DNA from 3 places in the Streptomyces sp. NPDC048496 genome. Region 1 is predicted to be linked to each of the others. Evidence: riboswitches for the same ligand, from Rfam matches in the RefSeq annotation. Region 1 holds a riboswitch; each other region holds the start of a gene.
What was found. Region 1 has a riboswitch for thiamine pyrophosphate ahead of thiC (phosphomethylpyrimidine synthase ThiC). Riboswitches for the same ligand answer to the same signal wherever they lie in the genome.
Positions count from the first base shown of each region.

Region 1 (5,091 bases):
TGCGGGTAGTCAGGCCCAACGGAGCATCGGGGGATGCACATGAACAGCGCTCCGCACCTGCTGGCCGAGGACCGACCCGAGTACGAGCGGATCCTCGGCGACGCGCTGCGTCACGCTCACGAACGACCGGATCTCGCCGGAGTCGGCGAACGGCTCAACGCGGAACAGCTGCGCACCATGGCGCTGAACGCCACGGCACTGATCACCACGGCGGCGGCCACCGAGTACGACCACTATGTGAAGGCCCGCAAAGAACTACGCGGACCGGCCGCCGACTCCGCCCAGGGTTCTGGCCTCGGCTCCGACGCGGACGATCCGGACCGGCCGGGCGCCGGGATAGGGGCGGTCGTCACGGTCCTGGCGCCGATGCTCGCGGGCACCTCCGCACTGATCTTCCTGCTGGTCGGCTATCTGCTGAAGATGCTCAGCCGGCCCCCCTCGTTCGCCGACACCATGGTCGCCGCCGGGTGGTTCTTCGCGGCGGTGACGGCGGCCGCGATACTGGCCGCCGCCGTCGGACTGCTCATCACGGCGCTGCGCAACGGATCGACCGCGCTGCCCGCCGAGGATGCCGAGGACGAGCTGCCGGAGGAGGTGGCGCGCGCAAGGGAGGCCTGGCGTCATGCGCTGCTGGAGCGCGGCATCCTGCCGTTCCTGCGCGATGCACTCGCCGATCCCACCGCAGGCGCCGCGTCGCGCACACCGCACCCGTCGGCCCACCGCATCCCGAAGATCGGCTACAGCAGACCGGACTTCACGGGGCCGGACGAGGGGCCGGCGGCGGGCCCCCGCCCGTCCTTCACGAGTCCGGACTTCACCAGCCCGGACTTCGGCGGCCCGGAACACGAACCGGACTGACCGGCCGCCACGGCCCGGCCTGCCTCGTGAGTGGTGGGGAATCACCAGCCGCGGGGCACCCGGCGGGTGGCCGGTGGAGCGGCCCGAGGCTCCCCCGGCGGTTTCCGGGGGAGCCTCGGGCCGCTCCGGTACGGCTACTCAGTCGGTGAGCGGGAGGTACACCCGGTTGCCGGCGGCCGCGAACTCTGCCGACTTCTTCATCATGCCCTCGGCGATCTCGGCCTCGGTCGCCGCGGGCTCGTCGCCGCCGAACTGCTCCGAGATGCTTCGGCTGATCTTCATCGAGCAGAACTTCGGGCCGCACATCGAGCAGAAGTGGGCCGTCTTCGCCGGTTCGGCCGGCAGTGTCTCGTCGTGGAACTCCCGCGCCGTGTCCGGGTCGAGTGCCAGGTTGAACTGGTCCTCCCAGCGGAACTCGAACCGCGCGTCCGACAGTGCGTCGTCCCAGTCCTGCGCCCCTGGGTGCCCCTTGGCGAGGTCCGCGGCGTGGGCCGCGATCTTGTAGGTGATGACGCCCGTCTTCACGTCGTCCCGGTTGGGCAGGCCCAGGTGTTCCTTGGGCGTGACGTAACAGAGCATCGCCGTCCCCCACCAGGCGATCATCGCCGCGCCGATGCCCGAGGTGATGTGGTCGTACGCCGGGGCGATATCGGTGGTCAGCGGGCCGAGCGTGTAGAACGGCGCCTCCTCGCAGATCTCCTGCTGGAGGTCGATGTTCTCCTTGATCTTGTGCATCGGGACATGGCCCGGGCCCTCGATCATGGTCTGGACGCCGAACCGCTTGGCGACCGAGTTGAGCTCGCCCAGCGTGCGCAGTTCGGCGAACTGCGCCTCGTCGTTGGCATCGGCGATCGAACCGGGGCGCAGTCCGTCGCCCAGCGAGTACGTCACGTCGTACGTCGCGAGGATCTCGCAGAGCTCCTCGAAGTTCTCGTACAGGAACGATTCCTTGTGGTGCGCCAGGCACCACGCGGCCATGATCGACCCGCCGCGGGAGACGATCCCGGTCTTGCGCCGGGCGGTGAGCGGGACATACGGCAGCCGCACGCCGGCGTGCACCGTCATGTAGTCGACGCCCTGCTCGGCCTGCTCGATCACAGTGTCCTTGTAGATCTCCCAGGTCAGCTCCTCCGCCCTGCCGTCGACCTTTTCGAGGGCCTGGTAGAGGGGCACGGTGCCGATCGGCACGGGGGAGTTGCGCAGTACCCACTCGCGGGTGGTGTGAATGTTGCGGCCGGTGGAGAGATCCATGACCGTGTCGGCACCCCACCGCGTCGCCCAGGTCATCTTCTCGACCTCCTCCTCGATGGAGGAAGTGACCGCGGAGTTGCCGATGTTGGCGTTGACCTTCACCAGGAACCGCTTGCCGATGATCATCGGCTCGGTCTCCGGGTGGTTGACGTTGGCCGGCAGGACCGCCCGGCCGGCCGCGATCTCCTCGCGTACGACCTCGGGTTCGACGTTCTCCCGGATCGCCACGTACTCCATCTCCGGGGTGATCTCGCCCCGGCGGGCGTACGTGAGCTGGGTGACGGGCTGCCCGTCGCGGCTGCGGCGCGGCCGACGAGGACGGCCGGGGAAGACGGCGTCGAGGTTACGCAGTCCGCCGCGCGGCGACGTGTGCCCCAGCCCGTCGTCCTCGGGGCGGACGGGGCGGCCCACGTACTCCTCGGTGTCGCCGCGGGCGGTGATCCAGTTCTCCCGCAGGGGTGCGAGACCGCGCCGTACGTCGGTTTCGGTGGCGGGATCGGTGTACGGCCCCGATGTGTCGTACAGCGTCACGTGCTTGCCGTTGGTGAGGTGCACCTTTCGGACCGGCACCTGGAGGTCCGGGCGCGAGCCCTGGACGTATCCCTTGTGCCAGCCGATGGACGTGCCGGCCTCGTCGCTCTGGTTCGAGGCAGGCGTGCGTGCGTCCGATGTGGTCATGAGACCTACTCCCTACGCCGGCATTACCCGGTAACAGGTTCGGCGGTCGGCGCAGCCTGTCCCGTACGGATGTACGGATATCAGCGCCCTCTCAGCCCGGTGCTCCGAGCTCCCGCGTGTGCAAAGGTGCCACCACGCTAGCGCCTGTTCCGGCGTGCTGGACAGAGGGCCTGTTCCTTCTTGCGATGATCGCCCGGTGACGTCCCTTCAGAGCGCCCCCGGATCGCAGGACCATCAGCACGGGCATTCGCACAGCCACGGCCCTGCTGCGCCGGTCTCCACGCATCTGCGCAAGATCATCGCGGCCGTGCTGATCCCGTTCGCCACCGCGGTCGTTGTCGGCCTGCTGGTTCTCTGGCCGGGCGGTGCGCCCGCGCACGAGCGCACCGGTGTCGGTTTCGACCAGCAGACCCAGCAGGGCAAGGTGGTGAACGTCGACAAGGTCGACTGCAAGGACGTGAATGCCGCGCAGACGCCGGTCACGGGCGGCACCACAACGCCATCGGGGGACGCGGGCGCCGGTCAGGAACCGGGGCTGTGCGAGAAGGCCACGGTCGAGGTGACGACCGGACACGACAAGGGGCGCACGTTCGTCGAGATCGTTCACCCCGACGCCCCTCGGCAGTTGCGCGAGGGCCAGGGCGTGGTCGTGGCGTACGCCCCCGACGCGCCCCATGACCTGCAGTACTCCGTGACGGATGTGAACCGGAAGTTCCCGATGGCGCTGCTGGCCGGGATCTTCGCTCTCGCAGTGGTCGTCGTCGGCAGAATGCGCGGGTTGATGGCGCTGGTCGCGCTCGCGGTGTCGTTCGCCGTACTGACCCTGTTCATCCTCCCCGCGATCCTTCAGGGGTCGAATCCGCTGCTCGTCGCGGTCGTCGGGGCCAGCGCGATCATGCTCATCGCGCTCTACATGTGCCATGGCCTGACCGCACGTACCTCGGTCGCGGTCATCGGCACCCTGATCTCACTGCTGCTGATCGGGCTGCTCGGTTCGCTCTTCATCGGCTGGGCGAGCCTGACGGGGAACACCGACGACAACACCGGTCTGATCCACGGCCTCTACCCTCACATCGACATGAGCGGCCTGCTGCTGGCCGGCGTCATCATCGGTTCGCTCGGTGTGCTCGACGACGTGACGGTCACCCAGACGTCGGCGGTCTGGGAGCTGCACCAGGCGGACCCGACCATGGGTGTGCGAAAGCTGTACCGGGCAGGGATCAGGATCGGTCGCGACCACATCGCCTCGGTGGTCAATACGCTGGTGCTCGCCTACGCAGGCGCCGCGCTTCCCCTGCTGCTGCTGTTCTCGATCGCGCAGAGCAGCGTGGGGACGGTGGCCAACAGCGAGCTCGTGGCGGAGGAGATCGTCCGGACGCTGGTCGGCTCGATCGGTCTGGTCGCCTCGGTGCCGGTGACGACGGCGCTCGCGGCACTGGTCGTCTCCGCGGACCGCACAGGGCTCGGCGCGGAAGCAGGAGCTTCGGCACCCGTACGGGGTGGGAGGGGCCGGCGTCGCAGGGCGAGGCATTGAGCACCTCGACGCAGAGCACATATCACCCGTTCGGCAGATAGAGCGTTCGATCGGCCAGTAGGCCGTCCGCGCAGTTCTTCCTCAGCCGGCGTTCTGTTCCTTGGCCAAGATCCGGCCCAGCGCCTCTTCCAGGCTGCCCTCGAAGTCACTCAGCGTGCACTCCTGCCCGAGGGGTACGAGCTTGTCCGTGCGGTCGAGAAACGCGACGAGTGGCGCTGTACCGGCCCTGAACAGGGCGCGATCCGTCCCGACCTGCAGCCGGATGTGTACGTCGGAGAGTCCCTCGGGCTCCGTGGGGCTGATGTGCACATCGCCGTCGCCGCTGGGGCTGTTGAGGCCGTCCAGCAGCAGCTCACGGCCGAAAGCCCAGGTGACGGGGGCGTCGCCGGGCAGGTGGAAGGTCATCCGGATCGCGTACGGATCGCACACCTCGTACCGGAGTTCCACCGGGATACGGAATGAGAGCTCCTCGGAAACGAGAAAGCTCATCATGACCTCAGCTTGAACCGACTCGCGCATCGTCCAACCCCGCAGTAGTTGAATCTGGCCAGGAATGATCCCCCATGGCCCTATTGACGCCATCGTGGTGCACGCGATAGCAGATCACAAGGAGTGATTTTTCAGATACTGATAGAGAACACGAACGAACGCAAGAGGGTTGCCACTTCATTGCGTAGTCGTTCGACTGCGGGGAGCAATCGATCTTCTTGGTCGAGAGGCATGGAAATCGCCATGGCGGCTGCAGTGAATCCGGCCGTGATCGGGATGGC
Region 1 is NZ_JBICXB010000001.1:63,914-69,004, forward strand. Features, by position in the region: gene ACGFSA_RS00290 (hypothetical protein) at 34-858, shown strand; gene thiC (phosphomethylpyrimidine synthase ThiC) at 997-2,787, opposite strand; TPP riboswitch at 2,780-2,913, opposite strand; gene ACGFSA_RS00300 (YibE/F family protein) at 2,984-4,321, shown strand; gene ACGFSA_RS00305 (SsgA family sporulation/cell division regulator) at 4,403-4,840, opposite strand; gene ACGFSA_RS00310 (IclR family transcriptional regulator) at 4,942-5,091, opposite strand, start outside.

Region 2 (5,091 bases), on a different contig from region 1:
GGTCCACGCGTGCACGGCCAGGATCGCGCCGACCGCGGCGAACTGAACCAGCGTCAGCACGGCGGCCGTCGGAAGGTCGAGGAGCTGGGCGGTCTGCCGGTAGATCTCGACCTCCAGCGTGGAGTAGGCCGGACCGCCGAGGATCTGTACGACACCGAAGGAGGTGAACGTGAAGAGGAAGACCATCAGCCCGGCGGCGGCCACCGCGGGCGCGAGGGCCGGCAGAGTGACCCGCCGCCACGCCGCGAACCGCCCGGCGCCCAGCACCCGGGCGGCCTCCTCCTGCCGCGGGTCGAGCTGCGACCACAGCCCGCCGACGGTCCGCACGACGACCGCGTAGTTGAAGAAGACATGGGCGAGCAGGATCGCCCACACCGTGGTGTCGAGACGCACGCCCGCCAGTTCGTCGAGGAAACCGCCGCGCCCCAGCAGCGCCAGGAAGGCCGTCCCCACGACGACGGTCGGCAGGACGAACGGCACGGTGACGACCGCCCGCAGCACCTGCTTGCCGGGGAAGTCGAAGCGGGCGAAGACATACGCGCCGGGCAGCGCGATCAACAGGGTCAGCGCAGTCGACGCGAGGGCCTGCCAGGTGGTGAACCAGAGGACGTCGAGGATGTCCGGCCGGGTCAGCACCTCGCCGATCCGGCCGAACTGCCAGGCGCCGTCGGCGTTCAGCCCGCGGCCGACGATCGCGACGACGGGGTAGGCGAAGAACAGCGCGAAGAACGCGACGGGCACGGCCATCAGACCGAGCCGCACCACGCTCCCCCGCCACGCCCCCGCGCGCCGGGGACGCGCGAGCCCGGACCGGGCGCGCGAACCCTTCCCGCCCGCGCCCGGACCGCGTACGGGACTCTTCGCTACTTCACTACGAGCGAGGACCACGACCGGACCCACTGCTCACGGTTCTTGGCGATGGCGTCCGGGGCCACCGTGGTGGGCCTGTCGACCGTGGCGCCGAACTCCGTGAAGAGCTCCGGCAGCTTCGCGTCCTTGGTGACGGGGTTCACGAACATGTTGAGCGGCATGTCCTCCTGGAACTTCTTGCTGATCAGGAAGTCCAGCAGCGCCTTGCCGCCCGCCTCGTTCTTCGCGCCGTTCAGCAGACCGGCGAACTCGATCTGCCGGAAGCACGTCCCGGTCGCGACCCCGGTCGGAGCCTCGCTCGGCTGCGGCTTCGCGTAGAGCACCTCGACCGGCGGACTGGAGGCGTACGAGACGACGAGCGGCCGGTCCGCCTTGGCCTTCTTGCCGCCCGCGGACCCGGAGAACTCCTCGTTGTACGCCTGCTCCCAGCCGTCGACCACCTTCACACCGTTGCTCTTCAGCTTCTTCCAGTAGTCCTGGTATCCGCTCTCGCCGTAGGTGGCGACGGTGCCGAGAAGGAAGCCGAGACCGGGCGACGAGGTCGCGGCGTTCTCGGTGACGAGAAGGTTCTTGTACGCGGGCTTCGCCAGGTCGTCGAAGGTCTTCGGCGGCGCGAGCTTCTTGTCGGCGAAGTACTTCTTGTCGTAGTTGACGCAGATGTCGCCGGTGTCGATCGGAGTGACCCGGTGCTTGGCCGCGTCCAGCTGGGCATCGGCCGCGACGCGGTCGATGCCCTTCGCCTCGTACGGGGTGAACAGTCCGTTGTCGAGGGCGCGGGAGAGCAGCGTGTTGTCGACGCCGAAGAACACATCACCGCGCGGGGAACCCTTGGTCAGGATCTCCTGGTTGAGGGCAGCGCCTGCGTCACCGCTCTTCAGCACCTTGACCGTGTAGCCGGTCTCCTTCGTGAACGCCTTCAGCACGTCCTTGGAGACGTTGAACGAGTCGTGACTGACAAGGGTCACGGTCTTGGAGCCGGAACCCTTCGTGTCACCGGCCCCTGACGCCGAGTCGTCGGAACTGCCGCAGCCGGCGAGTGCCGTGACGCCGAGCGCGGCAGCGAGGGCCGTCGCCGCGAGCTGCTTGGTCCCACGCGTGGTGCGGGTGGTGCTCATTATGAATTCCTCCTGGGTTTGACCAGGAAGAGACGCGGCCCTGCCCTTGGAGAAGCGGGCAGGGCGCAACAGCATGAGTTGATGACCGAACTTCCTACCCGGAATGACCCGGGCGAGGTTCAGAGGGTCTGCGGCCAACCTGTCCTCGGTGCCGCACTCTCAGCGCTGTGGCGCTCCCCTGTCGGAATATGAAGTTGATTTCGGGCCCAGGTTACACGGGCTCTTTCGGCCTCAGCGCTCGGATGCCGCCAGCTGCCCGCAGGCCCCGTCGATCTCCTGGCCGCGGGTGTCCCGCACGGTCACGGGCACTCCGTGGGAGGCGATCGCGTCGACGAACGCCTTCTCGTCCTCGGGCCGGGAAGCGGTCCACTTCGAGCCGGGCGTCGGGTTGAGCGGGATCAGGTTGACATGGACGCGCTTGCCCTTGAGGAGCCGGCCGAGCAGATCACCGCGCCAGGCCTGGTCGTTGATGTCGCGGATCAGCGCGTACTCGATGGAGATCCGGCGGCCGGACTTCTCCGCGTACTCCCACGCCGCGTCCAGCACCTCGCGCACCTTCCAGCGCGTGTTCACCGGCACGAGCGTGTCCCGCAGCTCGTCGTCCGGCGCGTGCAGCGAGACGGCGAGACGGCACTTGAAGCCCTCGTCGGCAAAGCGCAGCATGGCCGGCACCAGGCCCACGGTGGAGAGGGTGATGCCGCGCTGCGAAAGACCGAGACCGTCCGGCTCCGGGTCGGTCAGCCGGCGAATCGCGCCGACCACCCTCTTGTAGTTGGCGAGCGGCTCACCCATGCCCATGAAGACGATGTTGGAGAGCCGCGCGGGCCCGCCCGGAACCTCCCCGTCGCGCAGCGCCCGCATGCCGTCCACGATCTGGTGGACGATCTCGGCGGTCGACAGATTGCGGTCCAGACCGGCCTGCCCCGTCGCGCAGAACGGGCAGTTCATCCCACACCCGGCCTGCGACGAGATACACATCGTCACCCGCTCCGGGTAGCGCATCAGGACGGACTCGACCAGCGTCCCGTCGTGCAGCTTCCACAGCGTCTTACGGGTGGTGTCGTCGTCGCAGCTGATGTGCCGGACCACGGACATCAGGTCGGGGAACATCGCCTCGGCGAGCTTGTCCCGTGAACCGGCCGGGATGTTGGTCCACTCGGCGGGGTCGTGCGCGTACCGCGCGAAGTAGTGCTGCGACAGCTGCTGCGCGCGGAACGGCTTCTCGCCGATCGCGGCGACGGCTTCCTTGCGCTCGGCGGGCGTGAGGTCGGCGAGGTGCCGCGGCGGCTTCTTGGCTCCGCGGGGCGCGACGAAAGTGAGTTCTCCGGGCTTAGGCATGGTTCCTCCAGTGTCGCAGACACGCCGTGGTGCCAGCTGTCGTCGCCGGCTCAGGCGGGACAGGGTGCGACCGCGTCCGGCCGGCGGTGATCCTCGCCGAGACAGAGGAGTGAGGGTCCGCTGTCCTGTGGACAACGGACCCTCACTCATAAAAACGCAGGTCAGGCTGGGGGCCCGGCTTCTCAGCCGGAGCCGACGAAAAGCACCAGCAGGAGCCAGACCACCGGAGCGGTCGGCAGCAGCGAGTCCAGTCGGTCCATGATCCCGCCGTGACCGGGGAGCAGCGTACCCATGTCCTTGATCCCGAGATCCCGCTTGATCATGGACTCGCCCAGGTCACCCAGGGTGGCGCTGGCAGCGACGGCCAGGCCGAGCAGCAGCCCCTGCCACCAGGTGCCGTCGTCGATCAGGAACTGCATGCACAGCGCACCGGCGACCATCGCGAAGGCGACGGCTCCGAACAGTCCCTCGCGGGTCTTCCCGGGGCTGATCCGCGGCGCGAGCTTGTGCTTGCCGAAGCGCCAGCCGACGGCGTACGCGCCCGTGTCGCTGACCACGGTCAGCAGGAGGAAGGTGAGGACCCGCTGCGGCCCGTCGTCGGCGCTCAGCAGCATCGCGACGAAGGTGGCCAGGAAGGGTACGTAGAACGCGGCGAAAACACCGGCCGTGACGTCCTTGAGGTACCCCTCGGGCGGCTCGGTCATCCGCCAGACGAGCACCGCCAGAGCGGTCAGGGCCATGGCGACCCAGGCGCCCTCGGCTCCGCGCACATAGCCGGCCACGACCATCGCCGCGCCGCCGATCGCGAGCGGTACGAGCGGTGCCTTGATGCCCTTGCGCTCCTGCAGCCGGGAGGTGAGCTCCCAGAGGCCGACGACGACGGCGATCGCTATCACGCCGATGAAGACGGCCTTCACGATGAACAGCGAGGCGACGATGACGGCCCCGAGCCCCACACCGACCCCTATGGCGGCTGGCAGGTCACGGCCCGCACGTTTCTTCTGCGGGGGCGGCGGCGCGGTGGACATGGGCTCCTGCTGCTTCTCGTCACGGTACGGGGGGCCGCCGCGCCGGCCGGCGGCTCCCCCGTTCCGGTCGTCATGGTCGTGAGCGTCTCTACCTGCATCGGGAACGTCCGGCACGATGGGCATGGGCCGAGTCTGCTGGGCGTCATGCACATCGTATGCAGGACCTGCCGGGGCAGCCCTCATCTCGGGCGTACCCCCGTAGCCGGCTCCCTGCGGGGCGCCCCAGGAAGAGTCGTTCATCAGACTTCGAGCAGCTCGGCTTCCTTGTGCTTGAGCAGCTCGTCGACCTGCGCGACGTACTTCGCAGTGGTGTCGTCGAGCTCCTTCTCGGCGCGGCGCACCTCGTCCTCGCCGGACTCCTTGTCCTTGACCAGCTTGTCCAGGGTCTCCTTCGCCTTGCGGCGGACGGCCCGGATCGAGATCTTGGAGTCCTCGGCCTTCGTCTTCGCGACCTTGATGTAGTCGCGACGACGCTCCTCCGTGAGGTCGGGGAAGGTCACTCGGATGATGTTGCCGTCGTTGCTCGGGTTGACGCCGAGGTCGGAGTCGCGGATGGCTTGCTCGATGTTGCGCAGCGCGCTCTTGTCGAACGGCGTCACGACGGCCATGCGCGGCTCGGGAACCGAGAAAGAGGCCAGCTGGTTGATCGGGGTCAGCGCGCCGTAGTAGTCGGCGACGATCTTGTTGAACATCGCCGGGTGCGCACGGCCGGTGCGGATCGCGGCGAAGTCCTCCTTCGC
Region 2 is NZ_JBICXB010000008.1:46,386-51,476, forward strand. Features, by position in the region: gene ACGFSA_RS11280 (ABC transporter permease) at 1-747, opposite strand, end outside; gene ACGFSA_RS11285 (thiamine ABC transporter substrate binding subunit) at 864-1,985, opposite strand; TPP riboswitch at 2,059-2,175, opposite strand; gene rlmN (23S rRNA (adenine(2503)-C(2))-methyltransferase RlmN) at 2,217-3,323, opposite strand; gene ACGFSA_RS11295 (phosphatidate cytidylyltransferase) at 3,506-4,591, opposite strand; gene frr (ribosome recycling factor) at 4,591-5,091, opposite strand, start outside.
Region 2: another riboswitch for thiamine pyrophosphate. It lies ahead of ACGFSA_RS11285 (thiamine ABC transporter substrate binding subunit); the one in region 1 lies ahead of thiC (phosphomethylpyrimidine synthase ThiC).

Region 3 (5,091 bases), on a different contig from region 1:
AGTCGTGATCGACGGCCGTCACCGCGCAGTGCTCGGTGTCCGGGCGGGAGACCGGCGGCAGTGCGTCGACCGGGTCCTGGTAGGAGACGGCCGGGTTGGAGCCGGGGGCCGGGGCGGTGCCCGCGTACGCCGGGGCGGCGACTGCACCGCCGATGAGGGCGATCGAGGCCGCCGCCGCGGAGATTCCGCGCAGGGCGCGGACCCATCGGTAGGGGGACATGTACATCCTTCGGAATAGGGTCGGTGATCCAAAAGCTGTACAGTGCACCAATTTTGCCCCGCAGCCAAGAGGTGTCCGCATAGCGGAGATTGCGCTCCGCCCCCTTCACGGGCCCGTCGGGTACTTACGGTCTCCCCTGCGGGAGGCCGTTACTGACGTACCGTCGATTTCAGCGGCACGGAGGGATCGGCCGCCCGCACCTCATCGAGCCGCGCTCCCGCCTCGATGAGCTTGCGCCCCTGGGCCAGGTCGCGCGGCCGGCCGACGGCGAGGACGGCGACCAGCACGCCGTCCCGCAGCCAGAGGACCGACCAGGCGGGACCGTCCGGGTCGCCGCGCCACAGCAGGGTGTCGGCGCCCGCGTGATGGCCCGCGTACTGCACGAACCGGTCGAACTGCTCGGACCAGAAGTACGGCACGGGGTCGTACGTGAGAGGCTGCGGCGCCCCGCCGGATCCGGCGCCGATGATGTTGGCGGCGGCGGTCCGCGGCCCCTGGACGGCGTTGTCCCAGTGGTGGACGAGGAGGCGCGTGCCGTATCGCGCGGAGGGGAAGGAGGCGCAGTCCCCGACGGCGTACACATCGGGCAACGAGGTTCGCAGCGCTTCGTCGGCGGTCACCGATCCGTCCGGTCCGAGCGCGATGCCGGAGCCGGCCAGCCAGGCGGTGGCGGGCCGGGCGCCGATCCCGACGACCACCGCTCCGGCCGCGAGTGCGCGGCCGTCGGCGAGGACCACCCGGCCGGGCTCGATGCGGGCCACCGGGGCACCGGTGAGGAGTTCCGCGCCGCTCTCCCCGTACCAGCGGGCCATCGGAGCGGCGACCTCGGCGGGCAGGACGCCCGCGAGCGGCCGGTCGGCGGCCTCGACGACGGTGACCTCGCAGCCCGCGGCGCGGGCCGCGGTGGCGAACTCCGCGCCGATCCATCCGGCACCGACGACCACGACGGTGTGCTGCTCGCCGAGGACCGGCCGCAGCCGTGCGGCGTCGTCGAGGGTGCGCAGCAGATGGACGCCGCGCACACCCTCGGAGCCCGGCAGCTCGACCGGTTCGGCGCCGGTGGCGATGACCAGGACGTCGTACGGGACGGGGCCCGTCGGGGTGTCCAGTTCGTGCGCCTCGGACCGGACGCCGGTCACGTCGCGGCCCAGCTGCAGCTCGATGTCGAGCGCCTCGAAGTCGATGTCGAAGGCGGAGTCCTCGGCCTCGCCGAGCAGCACCGCCTTGGACAGCGGCGGCCGGTCGTAGGGCTGGTGGGGTTCGGCGCCGATCAGGGTGACCGGGCCGGTGAAGCCCTGTTCCCGCAGGGCCACCGCGGTCTGCACACCGGCCATGCCCGCACCGACGATGACGATGCGGCGCTCGGTCCGCCGGTCCGGCTGCTCAGTCTGCTGCTCGCTCACCTGTCCACCTTAAACACCTGACGGCCCGTCAGCCAGACACTCCTCGACCACGCTCGTCCCGCTGCCCTCCTGCGACTCCCACTCCCACCGCTCGTCCAGCCGCACGCGGCCGTCGGCGAGCTCGACGACGGTGGAACGGCAGTGTCCGGAGGATGTCGTTCCGTCCTGCTTCAACTGGACGTACCGGAAGTCGAGTCGATCGGCGGTCCTGGTGCCGACGAGATGGCCCCGGACCACGTCGCCGCCCGCGTACTCGGCCCAGATCCGGCCGTCCTGCTCGTGGTACGTGAAGCGGGTACGGGTGCCGACCTGGCCCGGCGCCTGGTCGGCGACCGGCGAGAGGACGAGTCCGTCGAGCGAACGGGCCACGGTGGCTGCTCCCTTACAGGGGCCGGGGAACGGGGTCTAGGGTGGCCACCGTAAGACACTCGCGGGAGCCCGGACGCACCGGGCTGAGAGGGAGGCTGGGCGGCCTCCGACCGTACGAACCTGATCCGGGTCATGCCGGCGAAGGGAGGGGCTGGACGCCCATGCGTTCTTCCGGGAACACATCCGTATCCGCACAAGAATCCGACGTCCTCGTCATCGGGGGCGGGATCATCGGTCTGGTGACCGCCTGGCGGGCTGCGCAGCGCGGTCTGCGCACCGCGGTCGTCGACCCCGACCCGGGCGGCGGGGCCGCCCGGGTCGCGGCCGGGATGCTCGCCGCCGTCACCGAACTCCACTACGGCGAGCAGATGCTGCTCGGCCTCAATGTCGCGTCCGCCGCGCGCTACCCGGCCTTCGCGGCCGAACTGGAGGCGGCGAGTGGCCAGGACATCGGCTTCCGCGCCTGCGGCACCCTGGCGGTCGCCCTGGACTCGGACGACCGCGCCCATCTGCGGGAGCTGCACGCGCTGCAGCAGCGTTCGGGGCTGGAGTCGGAGTGGCTCACCGGCCGTGAGTGCCGTCGGCTGGAGCCCATGCTGGCGCCGGGCGTGCGCGGCGGTCTGCGGGTCGACGGGGACCACCAGGTCGATCCCCGCCGACTGGCCGCCGCTCTGCTGACGGCCTGCGAACGGGCCGGGGTGGTCTTCCACCGCGACTGGGCGGAACGCCTCGGGGTGGCACGGGACCGGGCCGCCGGAGCCGTACTCGCGGCCGGTACGGAGCTGGCCGCCGACCAGGTCGTACTCGCCGCGGGCAGCCTCAGCGGGCGGCTCGCCGGGCTGCCGGACGAGGTCGTTCCCCCGGTGCGACCCGTGAAGGGACAGGTGCTCCGGCTGACCGTGCCCGCCGCTTACGCACCGTTCCTCACCCGCACCGTGCGGGCCGTGGTCCGGGGCAGCCATGTCTATCTCGTCCCGCGCGAGAACGGCGAGCTCGTCGTCGGCGCGACCAGCGAGGAGATGGGCTGGGACACCACCGTCACGGCGGGCGGGGTGTACGAGCTGCTGCGCGACGCCCACGAGCTGGTGCCCGGCATCACCGAACTGCCGCTCACCGAGACCCGAGCCGGCCTTCGCCCCACCTCCCCGGACAACGCCCCGCTGCTCGGCCCCACCGCCCTGTCCGGCCTCCACCTCGCCACCGGCCACCATCGCAACGGCGTGCTGCTCACCCCCGTCACCGGTGACGCCATGGCCGAGTTGCTGACCACCGGCGAGCTGCCCGCCGTGGCCCGCCCCTTCGCCCCCGGACGATTCGCACCCGCCCCCGTACCGCCCTCCGCCTCCGTACGTCAGGAGCAGCCCGCATGACCGACTCCCGTCCGCTCACCGTCTCCGTGAACGGCGATCCCCGTTCGATCGCCGCGGGCACCACTCTGGAGGCCCTTGTGGCGACACTGACGGCGGCGCCCTCCGGGGTCGCCGCGGCCCTCAACGAGACCGTCGTCCCGCGCAGCCGCTGGTCGGCCGCCGCCCTCGCCGACGGCGACCGGATCGAAGTCCTCACCGCGGTCCAGGGAGGCTGACCATGTCCGACGATCTCTTCACCCTCGGTGGCATCACGTTCGGCTCCCGGCTGATCATGGGAACGGGCGGGGCGGCCGGCCTCGACGTGCTCGAACGCTCCCTGACGGCGTCCGGCACCGAGCTGACCACCGTCGCGATGCGCCGCCTCGACCCGACCGTGCAGGGCTCGGTCCTCTCCGTCCTCGAACGCCTCTCGATCCGCGTCCTGCCGAACACGGCGGGCTGCTTCACCGCGGGCGAGGCCGTGCTGACCGCCCGGCTGGCCCGTGAGGCGCTGGGCACCGACTGGATCAAGCTGGAGGTCGTGGCCGACGAACGGACTCTGCTGCCCGACCCGATCGAGTTGCTGGACGCCGCGGAGACCCTGGTGGACGACGGGTTCACCGTCCTGCCGTACACCAGCGACGACCCGGTGCTCGCCCGGAAACTGGAGGACGTGGGATGCGCGGCGATCATGCCGCTCGGCTCCCCCATCGGCTCCGGGCTCGGCATCCGCAATCCGCACAACTTCCAGCTGATCGTCGAGCAGGCCCGGGTGCCGGTCATTCTCGACGCGGGCGCCGGGACCGCCTCGGACGCGGCCCTGGCGATGGAGCTGGGGTGCGCGGCGGTGATGCTGGCGTCGGCGGTGACCCGGGCGCAGGAGCCCGAGCTGATGGCGGCGGCGATGCGGCACGCGGTGGACGGCGGGCGGCTGGCGTACCGCGCGGGCCGGATCCCGCGGCGCCACTTCGCCGAGGCCTCCTCACCGGTGGAGGGGCGGGCGGTACTGGACCCGGAGCGGGCGGCGTTCTGAGCGCGCGTCCCCGGGTCCGTACGCTGCTGAAGCGCATGTCCCTGTCACGGCTCGGCTGCAGTACGGACCCGGGATCGCCCCGGCCCGTCGGTCGTGTCCGCGGTGGCTCGTAGACTCGGCTGCGTGGATAAGACCCTCCAGGACCCCCTTGTCGGGCAGCTGCTCGACGGCCGTTACCGCGTCGATGCCCGCATCGCCGTGGGCGGGATGGCCACGGTCTACCGGGCCATGGACACCCGGCTCGACCGGGTGCTCGCCCTCAAGGTGATGCACCCGGCGCTCGCGACCGACGTCTCATTCGTCGAGCGCTTCATCCGCGAGGCCAAGTCGGTGGCCAGGCTCGCCCACCCCAATGTGGTCGCGGTCTTCGACCAGGGCGCCCAGGGGGCGTACGTCTACCTGGCGATGGAGTACGTCGCGGGCTGCACGCTGCGCGACATCCTGCGCGAGCGCGGCGCCCTGCAGCCGCGGGCCGCCCTGGACATCCTGGAGCCGGTCCTCGCCGCGCTCGGTGCCGCACACCGGGCGGGGTTCGTGCACCGCGACATGAAGCCGGAGAACGTCCTGATAGGGGACGACGGCCGGGTGAAGGTCGCGGATTTCGGTCTCGTACGGGCTGTGGGCGCGGTCACGAACACCACCGGATCCGTCCTGGGCACCGTCTCCTACCTCGCCCCCGAGCAGATCGAGCACGGCACGGCGGACACCCGCGCCGAT
Region 3 is NZ_JBICXB010000037.1:52,946-58,036, reverse strand. Features, by position in the region: gene ACGFSA_RS26690 (peptide-N4-asparagine amidase) at 1-220, opposite strand, end outside; gene ACGFSA_RS26685 (NAD(P)/FAD-dependent oxidoreductase) at 370-1,554, opposite strand; gene ACGFSA_RS26680 (hypothetical protein) at 1,633-1,992, opposite strand; TPP riboswitch at 2,044-2,156, shown strand; gene thiO (glycine oxidase ThiO) at 2,154-3,362, shown strand; gene thiS (sulfur carrier protein ThiS) at 3,359-3,577, shown strand; gene ACGFSA_RS26665 (thiazole synthase) at 3,580-4,374, shown strand; gene pknB (Stk1 family PASTA domain-containing Ser/Thr kinase) at 4,498-5,091, shown strand, end outside.
Region 3: another riboswitch for thiamine pyrophosphate. It lies ahead of thiO (glycine oxidase ThiO); the one in region 1 lies ahead of thiC (phosphomethylpyrimidine synthase ThiC).